One region of the uncultured Veillonella sp. genome, then DNA from elsewhere that is predicted to be linked to it. Evidence: a T-box and tRNA genes for the amino acid it is inferred to sense, from the RefSeq annotation. Region 1 holds a T-box; the other holds one or more tRNA genes.
What was found. The T-box of region 1 lies ahead of thrS (threonine--tRNA ligase). A T-box ahead of a tRNA ligase gene usually reads a tRNA of that ligase, here a tRNA-Thr.
Positions count from the first base shown of each region.

Region 1 (8,239 bases):
TAACTGTGCACGAACTCATTTCTTTGTTACAAGAAGGTCATGTAGAATCTATTCGTGTTACAATTCCTGAAGGCTATACAGTTGGGGATATCGCTATCGTTCTTGAAAAGAATCAAATCATGAAGGCGAAGGACTTCTTGGCTGAAGCTAAAACTTATGTACCATACCCATACATGAAAGGCACAAAACCTGCTACATATCCTGTAGAAGGCTTCTTGTTCCCAAGTACATATGAAATCCCCGTAGGGGCTACACCTCGTGATGTTATTCAAATGATGGCTGATGAAATGAATCGTTATCTCACACCAGCTGTGAAGAAACAAATTCAAGCTCAACATATGAGTATTCATGACTTTGTAACCTTGGCGTCTATCGTTGAACGAGAGTCGTTATTTGATGCAGACCGTCCAACCATTGCAGGGGTATTCAAAAAGCGTCTAGCTCATGGTATTCCATTGCAATCTGATGCGACTATTTCCTATGTACTTGGTTATGCAAAGGAAAATGTAACGATTGGTGATACACAATTGCAAAGCCCATATAATACATATGTATCTAAAGGTTTACCACCAGGACCAATTGCAAACCCTGGTAAAAAAGCTTTAGATGCAGTATTACACTCTGAAAATACAGATTATTTATACTTCGTAGCAGATAAAGAGGGGCATAATCACTTCTCTAAATCATACGAAGAACATTTAGCAGAGGTTAATAAAATTTATGGCGCTGACACAGTAAAAAATTCTTCTGCTAATACTGAAGTAGCTGCACAAGCTGGTCCTAACTATGACGTAGCAGTAGCGACTACAGAGCCTAATTATAATTATAGTTCTGCAGAAGCAGTGGAAGCAGATTCTCAATATGTTGATGTAGAACCTAGTTATAAATACACACCAACTACAGTTCCAGCGGCTGAGGTCCCAGATCCTGTACCAGGTTCAACACAAAATCAATCATCGACGCAAGTTACGCAAACTGCTCCATCCTATGGAAATAATACAAATACCAATACGTATGTACCAACGACGACACCTGTACCTGAATCGATGCAGAACGTTATTCCTAATGCACAACAAGCACCACAAATTCAGGTAGAATCTGCAAATCCGGCTGAACGCTCTACGTTGGTAGTTCCTAGTGGTACTAACAATAGATAATGTAGGAGATTTAATCTACTTTCATGATATTAAATGATATTTTAAATGAACAGCGTATTTACGCGATGATTAATGATGTGCCGATTTTACGAGAATCTGAGGTTCATCTATTTGAAGAATTAATAGGTTTATACCGGCCCACCTCTGTGTTAGAGGTGGGCACAGCCATTGGTTACTCCGCTTTGTTGATGGCACCATTACTCGACGAAGAGGACGGGCATATTACCTCCATTGAATTGGATGATGTGCGCTATGAAATGGCGAAATACTATATTAACCAATCCGATTATACCGATAAAATTACATTGCTGAAAGGCGATGCGTCTCAAGTCTTAACGGAACTCACAGGCGAATACGATCTAGTGTTTTTAGATGGGCCAAAGGGGCAATATTTAAAACAACTTGAACTTATTCTGCCGCATGTGAAAGAAGGGGGCGTCATTCTTGCAGATAATGTACTCTTTAGAGGCTATGTAAGGGGCGATAAGGAACCGCCAAAACGGTTCAAAACTATCGTAAAACGGTTACAAGAATACTTAACATATGTTGAAAATAAAGAATTGTTTAACACCACCATTTATCCCATGGGTGATGGTATGAGTGTGAGTGTGTGGAAAGGGCACAACAAATAATGGCAGAACATTTTATGGAATTGCTTTGTCCTGCAGGTAATATGGACAAGCTTAAAATGGCTATTCGCTATGGTGCGGATGCCGTATATTGCGCAGGTAAACGTTTTGGCTTGCGCGCAGGTAACTCTAATTTCTCCGATGAGGAATTAAAGGAAGCTGTAGAATTTGTACATGCGCATGGCAAAAAGATTCATGTTACATGTAATATCATTCCTCACAACGAGGACTTTGAAGGTTTAGAAGACTATTTGAAATTCCTTGAAAGTATCGGTATTGATGCTATCATCGTTGCAGATATGGGAATTTTCAGCCTTGCTAAGCGCGTAGCTCCAGGTTTAGAGCTTCACGTAAGTACACAAGCTTCTACTACGAATTGGTATACAGTTCAGATGTGGAAAGAACTTGGTGCCACACGTGTTGTAGCGGCTCGCGAAGTATCCTTAGCAGACCTTAAAGAAATGAAGGACCATGTAGATATTGAAATTGAGTCCTTTGTACATGGTTCTATGTGTATCTCTTACTCCGGTCGCTGCTTATTGTCTAACTATATGACAGGTAATCGCGATGCTAACCGTGGTCAATGTTCTCAATCTTGCCGTTGGAAATATTCTCTTGTAGAATCTAATCGACCTGGTGAATATTACCCAATCGAAGAAGATGAACATGGCACCTATATCTTTAACTCTAAAGACTTGTGCTTGATTCACCGCATTCCAGATCTTTATGAAGCTGGTATTGATAGCCTTAAAATCGAAGGGCGTATGAAATCAGTTCATTATTGTGCCACAGTGGCAAAAGTATATCGTACAGCGATTGATACATATCTTAAAGAAGGTAAAGATTGGTATGTTCGTCCAGAATGGATTGCAGAATTAGAGAAGATTTCCCATCGTCCTTATACAGATGGCTTTGCAGAAGGTCGTCCTGATGAAACGGCTCAAAACTATGGTAAATCTACGAATACGCAGAGCCATGACTTCATCGGTTTAGTTATAGGCTACAACGAAGAAGAAAAATACGTTGATCTTGAACAACGTAATAACTTCAAGGTGGGCGATAAGGTAGAATTCTGCCAACCGAAAGGGGAACTCGTTGAAACTGTTATCGAAAAAATGACAGATGAAGATGGCAATCCTATCGATGTAGCACCTCATGCACAAATGAAAGTACGTATCTATATGGATACACCACTTGAACCGTATTCCATGATGCGCCGTGAGTGCAAACCTAAAGAGGATGAATAGTTAAAAAAACTGGTATCGAAGACTAATTAAAGTCTAAAAGATAGTTACTATTTAGAAAAAGATAGATACTATTTTCAAAATGGTAGTAAGCCTATTAGCTATATAAGATAGTCCATCTAGTTTAGTTTATAAAAATCTAAATGATATAATGGTGATGCGAAGGAGGATATTTTATGAGTGGTACAGCCTTAGAACCGAGTAAATCAATCGGTGCTTTTCCAGATGTACCAGACTTAACCACCTCTGGAGAAGAAGCGTATGTGTACTTTCACATTGATACTAAACATACGAATTTCATCAATCGCATCATTGAAGGCTATGAATATTTAGGTGTTATGACCTCGGTAGATGCGAGTGGGCGGTGTATGTTGCGCTGCACACCATCTACAAGGCCTTTGGCGCTTGAAGTATTAAGTAGTTTATCCGACTATGTCACTATAGAAGGTTAAGTATAATTTTGATTGTAAATCGTATGAGGAAATTTAATTACTTTACTAGATTTACAATTACATCAAATGTATACGAATTGTAGAGAAATGAGAGTGTATCTATGAAACAATCTATTTTGAAACGCACATTATTAACAGCTTGCCTTGGAGTATCTATGGCAGGTGTAGCTATGGCGGGTCCTGTAGGCCCTGTAATCATTCCTCAAGCAGGGGAGGTGGTTGTTATCAACCATGGTCCTGATATGACTTTCACAGGGAATATCAATTTTGATGTTGAAAGCCAAACTAACAACAATTTACAAATTGGTTCTACTGTGATTCCTAATGTGGTATACGGTGCGGCTTTTAATAAGTCTGGCGCACCAGATACAATCATCCCAGCTCAAACGTATGTATATGTAGGCACAAAAGACGGGGCGAATGCTTTCACAGAAGCTAGCGATGCAGACAAAAAAGGGGCAAGCTGGAATGTGGAAACATTGAAGAAAACTAAATCTGGCGATGTACAATTGGCGAGCCGTGGCGTTCCTGAAAAACCATTGGCTAACCAAGTGGCGACCATTAAAGATTCCATTATGCTTAGCGCTGTAGACCTCAGTACTACAGAGGTGGGACGCAATAGCAAGGGCGTTTTATATATGACCGTACCTAAGGAATTGAAATTGACTGCTGACACAGGCATTCCTGATGATGTACGTGAAACTATGCCAGCCATGTTCCGGGGCAAAATGGGAGACTCCCTCATGGTAAACCTCATGCCTCTAAATGAAGAAGAGAAGCAACAGTTAGCGGCAAATCCACATAATGCCAATACTATCGTATTCAACCGTGGTATGAACATGGCAAAAATGATTGGATCCTCTGCACGTACAAGCAAGGTGTATACATACATGAAGGACCATTATTTGAACCTTGTTATTGTAGCGAAAGATTACGATGATAACGGTGCTCGTGGTAGCGGTGTTATGATGGTATCTAAACAAGATAACTCTAATGACGTGCTCTTAACACTCTACAAAGGTCCAGACCTTTCTACTAGCAAATTGGAAAAAGTAATTGGTGCTATGTTGTCTACAAACTTCAAACGTTAATTTGCAAATAATGTATATAATAGCTCGAGATTCTGATATGTTCCGCCTTCACTGGTTGTCTAGTAAAGGGGACATATCATTCTCGGGCCGTTTTTTTAAGATATATGTATATATAGGTATAAATAAAGGTGAGATTTGCAGTTTATAGCTTTTACAGAAATTACAGTTTATAGTTTTCAAGAAATTTACAGTTAAACTGTATTGAATTTTTTAGTCCTCTATGATACTATAATCTAGTAAAAGTGATGCAAAGGACATGATTCTTTTATCCCTGTGTACCAGAGAGAGGCTGATGCTGGAAATGCCTTACACATATATTAGAGTTACCCCCTTTAAACTGATTTGTCGAACCTAAGTAGGCAAATACGGTCGCCACCGTTATCGGGCTTAATGAAGTGAATTAACTATACACATATATTGGTATAGGTAGTTAACTAGGGTGGAACCGCGAATGATCTTCGTCCCTTGTTTGTAGGGATAGAAGGTCTTTTTTTATTACCCAATTTCTTCAAGCTAATTACTCAATGTTTATGTATTGTGTGGTAAGTAGGTATATTGGTGAAAGTAGAAAATCAAAGCTATCCTAGTTTATAAATTGGAGGAAAGAAAAATGGCAGATGTAAAAATCATTTTACCTGATGGTAGTGCGAAGGAATACGCTGCTGGCACTACTCTTGGGGAAGCAGTAAAACAACTATCTAACAGTTTGGCTAAAAAAGTACTAGCTGCAAACGTAAATGGCGAATTAACAGACCTTCGCGAAGAACTTGTAGATGGCTCTGAAGTTGCGTTCTTAACATTCGAAGATGAAGGTGGCAAACATACTTTGCGTCACACAGCTTCTCATATCTTGGCACAAGCTGTTAAACGTTTATGGCCTGAAGCTAAATTGGCTATCGGTCCTGCTATCGATAAGGGTTTCTACTATGATATCGATATGGAACATATTTTGACTCCTGAAGATTTGGGTAAAATCGAAAAGGAAATGAGCCGTATTGTAAAAGAAAATTTACCGATTACTAAATCCGTTATGCCTCGTCAAGAAGCTATCGAATTCTTTAAAGCTAAAAATGAAGATTACAAGGTAGAATTGATTCAAGATCTTCCTGAAGATGCTGTAATCTCTTGCTACTCTCAAGGCGATTTCATCGATCTTTGTGCAGGACCTCACGTGGCATCTACCGGTAAGGTGAAAGCTTTCAAATTACAAAGCATTGCAGGTGCATACTGGCGCGGCGACGAAAAGAATAAAATGTTACAACGTATTTACGGTACAGCATTCGAGAAAAAAGAAGAACTGGATGCATACCTTCACATGCTTGAAGAAGCGGCTAAACGAGACCACCGTAAGCTTGGTAAAGAACTTGGCTTGTTTGTTATCAAAGAAGAAGGTCCTGGTTTCCCATTCTTCTTGCCAAAAGGCATGGCTCTTCGCAACGAATTAGAAAACTTCTGGCGCGAAGTTCACCATGAATTTGAATACGAAGAAATTCGTACACCAATCATCTTGAACAAACAATTGTGGGAAACATCTGGTCACTGGTTCCATTACCGCGAAAATATGTACACTACAATTATTGACGAAGAAGAATATGCAATTAAACCAATGAACTGTCCAGGCGGTATCTTGGTTTATCAAAACGAAATGCATTCTTACCGTGACTTCCCATTGCGTTACGCTGAACTTGGTCTAGTTCACCGTCATGAATTATCTGGTGCATTACACGGCTTGTTCCGGGTACGTGCTTTCACACAAGACGATGCTCACGTATTTATGTTGCCATCCCAAATGCAATCTGAGTTGATGAAAGTTATCGAATTATTTGACCGTATCTATAGCCAATTTGGTTTGAAATACCATGTGGAATTATCCACTAAACCAGACAATGCTATGGGGGATGATGCGATTTGGGAAGCCGCTACAGAAGCATTGCGTAATGCTATCGAAGCAAAAGGTATTCCATACGTAATTAACCCTGGTGATGGTGCATTCTACGGTCCTAAACTTGACTACCATATTGAAGACTCCTTAGGCCGTACATGGCAATGTGGTACTATCCAATTGGATATGAACTTGCCAGAACGTTTCCAAATTGAATATGTTGGCGAAGACGGTCAAAAACATCGCCCTATTATGATTCACCGTGCATGCTTCGGCTCCATGGAACGTTTTATCGGTATCTTAACTGAACACTATGCAGGTGCATTCCCAACATGGATGGCTCCTGTACAAGTTAAAATCTTGCCTATCTCTGAAAAACACGTTGAATATGCTAAGGACTTGGCAAAACAAATGCACCGCGACTATGTACGTGTGGAAGTAGACGATCGCAGCGAAAAAATCGGTTATAAAATCCGCCAAGCACAAATGGCAAAGGTTCCATACATGCTTGTTGTGGGTGATAAAGAGGTCGAAGAAGGCACAGTTAACGTTCGTAAACACGGTGGTGACGAATTGGGCTCCGTACCATTCGAAGAATTCTTCAATTCTATTAAAACTGAAATTAAAGAACGCAACTAATTATTTACCATCCTAGTAATTATAATGTTATAAATCCCCCTCACATCTTGCACAATTTAAATTAGTCTGTATAATTTAATAGTGATGAAATTATAAGAGGGGGATTTTGTATTATATTCTCTTTAATTGTTACCTGTGAGTAGCGAAAGGAAATGACTATGAAAGAAGTAAATTCATACGGTTGGAAAGCTGTTATTGGTTCCTCTATTGGCTATGCCATGGATGGGTTTGATCTCTTGATTCTCGGCTTTATGCTGACCTTAATTTCAGGGGACTTAGGTTTGACCACAGGTCAAGCAGGTTCCCTTGTGACGTGGACCTTGGTAGGTGCTGTAATTGGTGGTTTTATTTTTGGTACCTTGTCAGATAAGTTTGGTCGTGTTCGTGTGTTGACATGGACTATTGTGTTATTTGCTGTATTCACTGGTCTATGTGCTTTTGCACAAGGTTATTGGGATCTTCTCATATATCGTACAATTGCCGGTATCGGTTTAGGCGGTGAATTCGGTATTGGTATGGCCTTAGCAGCCGAAGCATGGCCTGCACAACACCGTGCAAAAGCGACGAGCTATGTTGCCATTGGTTGGCAGTTAGGCGTATTGGCCGCAGCACTGTTAACGCCCGTATTACTCCCTTATATTGGCTGGCGTGGTATGTTCATGGTTGGCATTATTCCTGCCTTTGTAGCCTGGTTCTTCCGTGCGAAATTACATGAACCAGAAATCTTTGTTCAAAGTAAAGAAATTAAGGAACACTCCCATACGAACTCATTCAAGTTATTAGTAAAAGATGTAAGAACTACAAAGACCTCTATAGGTGTTGCTATTTTAACATCTGTTCAAAACTTTGGTTACTACGGTATTATGATTTGGTTGCCTAACTTCTTGAGTAAGCAATTAGGGTTTTCTCTTACAAAATCGGGTTTGTGGACTGCCGTAACTGTATGTGGTATGATGGTCGGCATTTGGTTATTCGGACGATTGGCAGATAAAATTGGTCGTAAACCGACATTTATTTTGTTCCAAGTATGTGCTGTGGCATCTATCTTGATTTACTCTCAACTATCTGATCCAACAGCTATGCTATTTGCTGGTGCTATATTAGGGGCCTCCGTAAATGGTATGATGGGTGGCTACGGTGCCTTA
Region 1 covers NZ_CAUVFT010000005.1:10,373-18,611, reverse strand. Annotated here, with positions in the region: gene mltG (endolytic transglycosylase MltG) at 1-1,157, shown strand, start outside; gene RYO55_RS02070 (O-methyltransferase) at 1,181-1,789, shown strand; gene RYO55_RS02065 (U32 family peptidase) at 1,789-3,033, shown strand; gene RYO55_RS02060 (DUF4911 domain-containing protein) at 3,207-3,482, shown strand; gene RYO55_RS02055 (hypothetical protein) at 3,584-4,573, shown strand; T-box leader at 4,810-5,042, shown strand; gene thrS (threonine--tRNA ligase) at 5,184-7,094, shown strand; gene RYO55_RS02045 (MFS transporter) at 7,253-8,239, shown strand, end outside.

Region 2 (8,239 bases), on a different contig from region 1:
TACGGCTGATGATTTTGTATTGCGTGGGTTCAAGTTGAATGACCATTTTGTTAATGATCCTAATAATGATTGGAAACATCAAGGCATATTGTTTGGTTCCACTTTTATTGGCTATAATGAATACGGTGTGAGTGTAGATAAAAAAGATCTTATCAATCGCGTATTATTAAATGTGTATACGCCTACACGTCGTGGAATCGCAATGGGTGATACCAAATATTTATTGCTCTTTGTGTATGGTATGCCAACTCGTATTGTTGAATCTACAACAAAGGCGGGGACGTCTACCGTATATGAATATAAAAATCCAGCGGCAAGCAACTCTTATTTACAGTTTGCCCTAGATGATAAAAACCAATATATCAAATCCGTTATGTTATCTGACCGTCCTGTAAAATAGGATAGGTCACAGCGAGGAGGCAAAGGGTATGGTTACTGTACAAGATGTAAAAGAACGTTGGGAAAAGATTCAAGGTGATGATGAACGTATATTGTTTATCGTTGGTGGTCCAGGTTCTGGTAAAAGTTTGCTAATTCGTGAACTGTCTGAGCAGAAGGGCTGGAAATACTTGGAAGCTAAGCAACTCATCGAGGAAGAGTTTTTGCTCGTGCCTCGTGATGAACGGCCTCAATTAGCGGAAGAAGTTATTTGCCGTGCTCTTAGTCGTAGCGATACGGAAGTAGTTCTGCTAGATGGTATTAATGTATTCTTTGCACCTATCTTAAATTTAAAACCATTTGAGTTGTTAAAAACTATTAGTAAGAAGTATCCTATTGTCGTTGGCTGGCGTGGACATATTGAAGGGGACCAGTTGTACTTAGAACATAACAATAATCCTAAACATGCTGTAGTTAGTATTGCACATCCAGATCATGTTATTGCAATCGACTAAAGGTATGTTTGAACATATTGGTTGAATATAGAAAAAACTATAAATGTATAGAAGGAGATAGCGGTCTATCTCCTTTTTTAGTTATATAATTACAGTTATTAGGTAAAAATATAGTTTTGTAACTTCCTATTATTTGATTCTACTAAACCTGAAATATGGATGGTAGTAAGTATGGACTAGCAAGGAATGCAACTATATAAAGGTATATAAAGAATATACTAGTAAATAAAAGTTGATTACTAGATATATTCTGAAAACAAGGCATTTTATAGAGGATTGATAAAATATAAATTTTTTTTGACAAAATACTTGCATAGGGTATCGTTTCATGTTATTATGATTAAGCACTAAGGGTGACCACAGTGAACGAAAAAACTTCAAAAAAGTTTTTAAAAGGTTCTTGACACTTAGTGTGCTAGGTGATACAATTCATCTTGTCGTAATGATGCTGGCGTAGCTCAATAGGTAGAGCAGCTGACTTGTAATCAGCAGGTTGTGGGTTCAATTCCTATCGCCAGCTCCATTTTATTTATGGAGGGATTCCCGAGCGGCCAAAGGGAGCAGACTGTAAATCTGCCGTCTTCGACTTCGAAGGTTCGAATCCTTCTCCCTCCACCATTCATAGCGGGGTGGAGCAGTTGGTAGCTCGTCGGGCTCATAACCCGAAGGTCGCAGGTTCAAGTCCTGTCCCCGCAACCATAAAAACCACAGTGAAATGATCGTTCATTGTGCTGGTGTAGCTCAGTCGGCAGAGCGTATCCTTGGTAAGGATAAGGTCACCGGTTCAATCCCGGTCACTAGCTCCATACATGGCGGCATAGCTCAGTTGGCTAGAGCAATCGGTTCATACCCGGTGTGTCCGCGGTTCAAATCCGTGTGCCGCCACCATTAAACCTCACCTTGGTGGGGATTTTTTTATTTCTTTACATATGACATGCTATTCTAAGACTTTGTATATATGGTATAATAATAGGTAAGGAAATCTTATATTCCATTGATAAATTAGGGTTAATATATTATATTAATACTAGAATGTAATTTGTTTTTGTGAAGGAGGATATAATCCTAATGGCAAAAGAAAAATTTGAACGTACGAAACCGCATGTTAACATCGGTACAATCGGTCACGTTGACCATGGTAAAACTACTTTGACTGCTGCAATCACTAAAGTATTGGCTGAAAAAGGTCAAGCTGACTTCCAAGATTACAGCATGATTGATAAAGCTCCAGAAGAACGTGAACGCGGTATCACAATCAACACTGCACACGTTGAGTATGAAACTGCTAACCGTCACTATGCACACGTTGACTGCCCAGGCCATGCTGACTATGTTAAAAACATGATTACTGGTGCGGCTCAAATGGACGGCGCTATCTTGGTTGTATCCGCAGCTGACGGCCCTATGCCTCAAACTCGCGAACACATCTTGTTGGCTCGCCAAGTTGGTGTTCCTGCAATCGTAGTATTCTTGAACAAAGCTGACATGGTTGACGATGAAGAATTGATCGAATTGGTAGAAATGGAAGTTCGTGAACTTCTTTCTTCCTACGAATTCCCTGGCGACGAAGTACCTATCGTTGTAGGTTCCGCGTTGAAAGCTTTGGAAGGCGACGCTCAATATGTAGCTAAAATTGACGAATTGATGGACGCTGTAGACTCCTACATCCCAACACCAGTTCGTGACACTGATAAACCATTCTTGATGCCTGTGGAAGACGTTTTCACAATCACTGGTCGTGGTACAGTAGCAACTGGCCGTGTTGAACGTGGTCAAGTAAACGTTGGTGATACTGTTGAAGTAGTAGGCTTGAAAGAAAAAGCTGAACAATATGTAGTAACAGGTCTTGAAATGTTCCGTAAAGTGTTGGATTCTGCAGTAGCAGGTGACAACGTAGGTGCATTGCTTCGTGGTGTTGATCGTAAAGACATCGAACGTGGTCAAGTATTGGCTAAACCAGGCTCCATCAACCCACACACAAAATTCAAAGCAGAAGTATACGTATTGACTAAAGAAGAAGGTGGCCGTCATACTCCATTCTTCTCCAACTACCGTCCACAATTCTACTTCCGTACAACAGACGTAACAGGTGTTGTAAACCTTCCTGAAGGTGTAGAAATGTGTATGCCTGGCGATAACGTAACAATGGAAATCGAATTGATTACTCCAATCGCTATCGAAGAAGGTCTTCGCTTTGCGATCCGCGAAGGTGGCCATACAGTAGGCGCTGGCGTAGTAACAGAAATCGAAGGTTAATACAAGTTTATAGCTCAATGTATCGATACATTAGCTATATAATTGAATTTTAGATTCAATAAAAGGGACCCGTTGGGTCCCTTTTATTTTATATATTTTGATGATTAAGAGTATAGGATTGAATCACTAATATATTGAAACAATGATGATTTTGTAATGTGACATATACGTTGTATTCAGGCTTCAAAGAATAATCATACTATTGATACAAATTGAGAAGAAATTTTAATATATTGTAACCTTAGATACAACTTTATTTATAAAATTAGTGTATATTATATATAAGGAGAGCATAGGCTCTCTTTTTGTGCTTTTATAGAAAAGGAGGTAATGTGATGGGCGAATACAAAAAGTATTGGATAGCCGTAGTAGCAGTTCTTATTATTGGATTCTCTATTCTTGGCTATTTGGGTACTGATGTATATCATCAAGCGCCACCGGTACCAACCGCGTATGTATCTCAAGATGGACAGGTTTTGTTCACTAAGGATGATATCTTACATGGTCAATCGGCTTGGCAATCTACAGGTGGTCAATCTGTAGGGACCGTACTAGGTCATGGCGCATATCAAGCCCCGGACTGGACAGCTGATTGGTTGCACAAAGAAGTGTCCGTAATGCTTGATATCAAGTCTCAAGAAGCTTTTGGTGTTCTTTATGAACAGTTAGGTGATGTGCAGAAAGCGGCTGTTAAAGAAGCAGTTAAAGCAGAGTACTTTAACAGTGCTGTTCGTGAAGATGGAACTGTTGTGCTTTCACCGGAACGTATTACAGCGATGAATTTAACCGGACAATATTTTATTGAACTGTATGGTGATAACCCTAAATTGTCCGAAACACGCGATCATTTTGCGATGAAAGACAATACGTTGCCAGAATTAAAAGATCGTATTGATATGGCACGATTCTTCTTCTGGACTACGTGGATGGCATCGACTCAACGCCCTGGTACAGATGCAACATACACCAACAATTGGCCTCACGAGCCATTGTTAGATCATAATCCAACACCGGAAAGCGTAGCTTGGTCTGTTGTGAGTGTTATTATTTTACTTTGTGGTATTGGTATTGTCGTATGGATGTGGGCATTCGGTCGCAAACAAGATGAACATGAATTAACACCACCTGCGGAAGATCCAATTTCCAAATTGCATCTCACACCATCTCAACGGTCTTTAGGAAAATATTTATTTACGATTTTGGCATTATTTTTACTCCAACTTGGTATGGGTGGTATCATTGCGCACTACACCGTAGAAGGACAGGCTTTCTATGGCATTCCATTGGCGCAGTATTTCCCATATTCTATTGCTCGTACTTGGCATATTCAAGCATCCTTGTTCTGGATTGCGATGGCATTCTTGAGTGCCGGTTTATTCTTGGCGCCGATTATTAATGGCGGTAAAGATCCTAAGTTCCAAAAATTGGGCGTGGATATTTTGTTCTGGGCACTCGTTGTGTTGGTAGTGGGTTCCTTTACAGGTACATATTTAGGTGTTGCTCATGAGATTCCGGCGTCTCTAAACTTCTACTTGGGTCACCAAGGATATGAGTTTATCGAGTTGGGGCGCGTATGGCAATGGATTGAATATATCGGCATTCTATTTTGGCTTGTACTCATGGTGCGCAGCATCATTGGTGCTTTCAAAAATAAAGGGGATAAAAACCTTATTGCTGCCTTTATTTTCTCCGTTGTGATGGTCGGTATTTTCTATGGACCAGGTCTTTTCTACGGAGAACACAGCCACTTGGCAATCATGGAATACTGGCGCTGGTGGGTTATTCACCTTTGGGTAGAAGGATTCTTTGAAGTATTCTCTACTACGTTGATGGCCTTTATTTTCGTAACACTTGGTCTCGTATCTTACCGTGCAGGTACCATAGCAGCGATTTCGTCCGGTGCCATTTACCTTATCGGCGGTATCCCTGGTACATTCCATCATCTTTATTTCACCGGTGTTACATCGACTATCGTGGCCACAGGGGCATCGTTCTCCGCGTTGGAAGTAGTGCCTCTTGTACTCTTGGGATATGAAGCGTTTGAAAATTATACACGCCTTCATAGTGCTCCTTGGATGCATCGACTAAAATGGCCTGTATACTGCTTCATTGCCGTATCCTTCTGGAACTTGGTGGGTGCAGGCATCTTCGGCTTCTTAATTAATATGCCGGTTTCCTTGTTCTATATTCAAGGTCTAAATACGACAGCTGTTCATGCTCATACGGCGTTGTTCGGCGTATACGGGTTCTTGAGTTTAGGCTTTGTATTCCTCATCGCTCGTTATATTCGACCTGAAGTGGAATTTAACGACAAGTTGATGAAATTCGGTTTCTGGGCATTGAATTGGGGCCTTGCGTTAATGGTTCTTATCAGTCTATTGCCAATTGGCTTGATTCAAAGTTGGGCAAGTGTTACACAAGGCTTATGGCTCGCTCGCAGTGAAGACTTTATGCAACAACCATTGTTACAAAATTTGCGTTGGCTTCGCATGGTTGGCGATACCATCATGATATTGGGGGCATTGGCCTTCTTCTGGCAAATCGTGAAAGTAACTTTCACAAAGAAACAGTAATAAACGAAGCAATAATAGTAAATATGTAATTATAATATTAAATATAATATATATAAGCTAACTATAAGCTAATATGACATGGCGTTCTTTGGGTAGACAAGGGGCGCCATTGTCTGTTATACTATCCATGTCAGGCATACGTGCCTGGCTTTTTTGAGTTGCTTAATTTCTTGACATCGCTTGCTACGTATGATATAGTTTTTTAGTATGTAGTCGAGCGTTTTCGAGTACAAGAGACAGATTAGTAAATATAAAGCGAGGTGTATCCGGATGCGTAATGCCATTACTTTAGCTTGCACAGATTGCAAACAACGCAACTATCAAACGAACAAGAATAAAAAGAACAATCCTGATCGTATTGAAATGATGAAATATTGCAAATTCTGCGGTAAACATACATTACACCGTGAAACAAAATAATTCTTATCATTCATTACCTGTTGATTTGAGGATGTGAAACACAATGGCAAAGTCTAACTCAGCAGTGCAGCAGCGTGGTGGATTTGGAAAATTCTTCCGCGGTGTGAAAGCTGAACTAAAAAAAGTAGTCTGGCCAACAAAAAAAGAGCTTATCAATTACACAATAGTAGTATTCTTAGTGACCATATTCATCGCTTTGATTATTTCTGTGCTTGATGGACTCTTTGCCCAACTTTTTAATACGTTGTTGCACTTTGTTGGATAAGGGGGCCATTACATGGAAGCAGATAAGAAGTGGTATGTAATTCATACCTATTCAGGCTACGAAAATAAAGTAAAAACCACTCTTGAACTTAAAGTTCAATCTATGGGGCTACAAGATGTGATCAGCCGAATTTTGGTGCCTCTTGAAGACGAAATAGATGAAAAAGATGGGGTTAAAAAAGTAGTAAAACGTAAGATATTTCCTGGGTATGTATTGGTGGAAATGGAAGTTAATGACCGTTCTTGGTATGTTGTACGCAACACGCCAGGTGTAACAGGTTTCGTTGGCTCTGCTACAAAACCAGTTCCACTTTCTGATTCCGAAGTAGAACATATACTTAAGTCTCAGGGCTTGGATAAGAAACCAACCATTAACGTTGATGTAGAAGTTGGTGAAACGGTTCGCATTACGTCCGGTGCCTTTGAAGATAAACTAGGTGTTATTACCGAACTTAACCCTGATAAAGGAACATTGAAACTTAGCGTAGAAATGTTCAATCGAGATACCGAGGTAGAGTTAGAGTTCTCTCAAGTTGAGAAAGCTCTTTAATATATAAATATAATAATATAACTCTAAAAAGAGCAATCGATTTTGGTTGCCAGTGGGAGGATGTATATCCGTTACCACCACAGTATAAGCATAGGAGGTTTAATTACCCATGGCTAAGAAATTAGTTAAACAAGTAAAACTACAAATTGAAGCCGCTAAAGCTACTCCAGCACCACCAGTTGGTCCTGCACTAGGTCAAGCAGGTGTTAACATCGTTGCTTTCACAAAAGAATTCAACGAACGTACTGCTAAACAAGCTGGCTTGATTATTCCAGTAGTTATTAATGTATATGAAGATCGTAGCTTCGACTTCATCACTAAGACTCCACCAGCTGCAGTATTGTTGAAAAAAGCTGCAGGTATTCCGAAAGGTTCTGGTGTACCTAACCGTGATAAAGTAGCAAAAGTAGGTCGCGATAAAGTTCGTGAAATTGCTGAATTGAAAATGCCTGACTTGAATGCTAATACCGTAGAACAAGGTATGCGCATGGTGGAAGGTACTGCTCGCAGCATGGGCATTGAAATCGTTGACTAATAAGCGTACGACTTGCGCATAAGGCGCAAATCGGTGGGAGGGAATTCCCGTTTGACCACATAAGGAGGATATTATAATGGCAAAAGTAGGTAAGAAATACGCTGAAGCAGTAAAACTTATTGAAGCTGGTAAATTCTACGAACCAGTAGAAGCAATTGAGTTGGTTAAGAAAACTGCAACTGCAAATTTCGATGAAACAGTTGAAATTGCTTTCAACTTGAATGTCGACCCTAAATACGCTGATCAACAAGTTCGTGGTGCAGTAGTATTGCCTCATGGTACTGGCAAAACTAAACGCGTTCTTGTATTCGCAAAAGGCGACAATATTAAGGCAGCTGAAGAAGCTGGTGCAGATTTCGTAGGTTCTGAAGAGTTAGTAGCTAAAATCCAAGGTGGTTGGAGTGACTTCGACGTAGTAGTTGCTACACCAGACATGATGGGTCAAGTTGGCCGTCTTGGTAAAATTTTGGGTCCTAAAGGCTTGATGCCAAACCCTAAAGTTGGTACAGTAACTCCAGACGTTGCTCGTGCAGTAAACGAAATCAAAGCTGGTAAAATCGAATATCGTACTGATAAAGCAGGTATTATCTCTTGCTCTATCGGTAAAGCATCTTTCGATGAAGAAAAATTACTTGACAACTACCGTACAATCGTTGATACTATTATCAAGGCTAAACCTGTAGCAGCTAAAGGTCAATACATTAAATCTGTAACCTTGTCCGCTACAATGGGCCCTGGTGTACCTTTG
Region 2 covers NZ_CAUVFT010000009.1:47,133-55,371, reverse strand. Annotated here, with positions in the region: gene RYO55_RS03935 (hypothetical protein) at 1-400, shown strand, start outside; gene brxF (BREX-3 system P-loop-containing protein BrxF) at 429-893, shown strand; tRNA gene RYO55_RS03925 (tRNA-Thr) at 1,341-1,416, shown strand; tRNA gene RYO55_RS03920 (tRNA-Tyr) at 1,427-1,511, shown strand; tRNA gene RYO55_RS03915 (tRNA-Met) at 1,517-1,592, shown strand; tRNA gene RYO55_RS03910 (tRNA-Thr) at 1,624-1,699, shown strand; tRNA gene RYO55_RS03905 (tRNA-Met) at 1,705-1,781, shown strand; gene tuf (elongation factor Tu) at 1,962-3,149, shown strand; gene RYO55_RS03895 (nitric-oxide reductase large subunit) at 3,485-5,722, shown strand; gene rpmG (50S ribosomal protein L33) at 5,993-6,142, shown strand; gene secE (preprotein translocase subunit SecE) at 6,186-6,407, shown strand; gene nusG (transcription termination/antitermination protein NusG) at 6,420-6,956, shown strand; gene rplK (50S ribosomal protein L11) at 7,066-7,491, shown strand; gene rplA (50S ribosomal protein L1) at 7,568-8,239, shown strand, end outside.
Region 2: it has a tRNA-Thr gene. The T-box ahead of thrS (threonine--tRNA ligase) is inferred to sense a tRNA for this amino acid. The anticodon was not compared.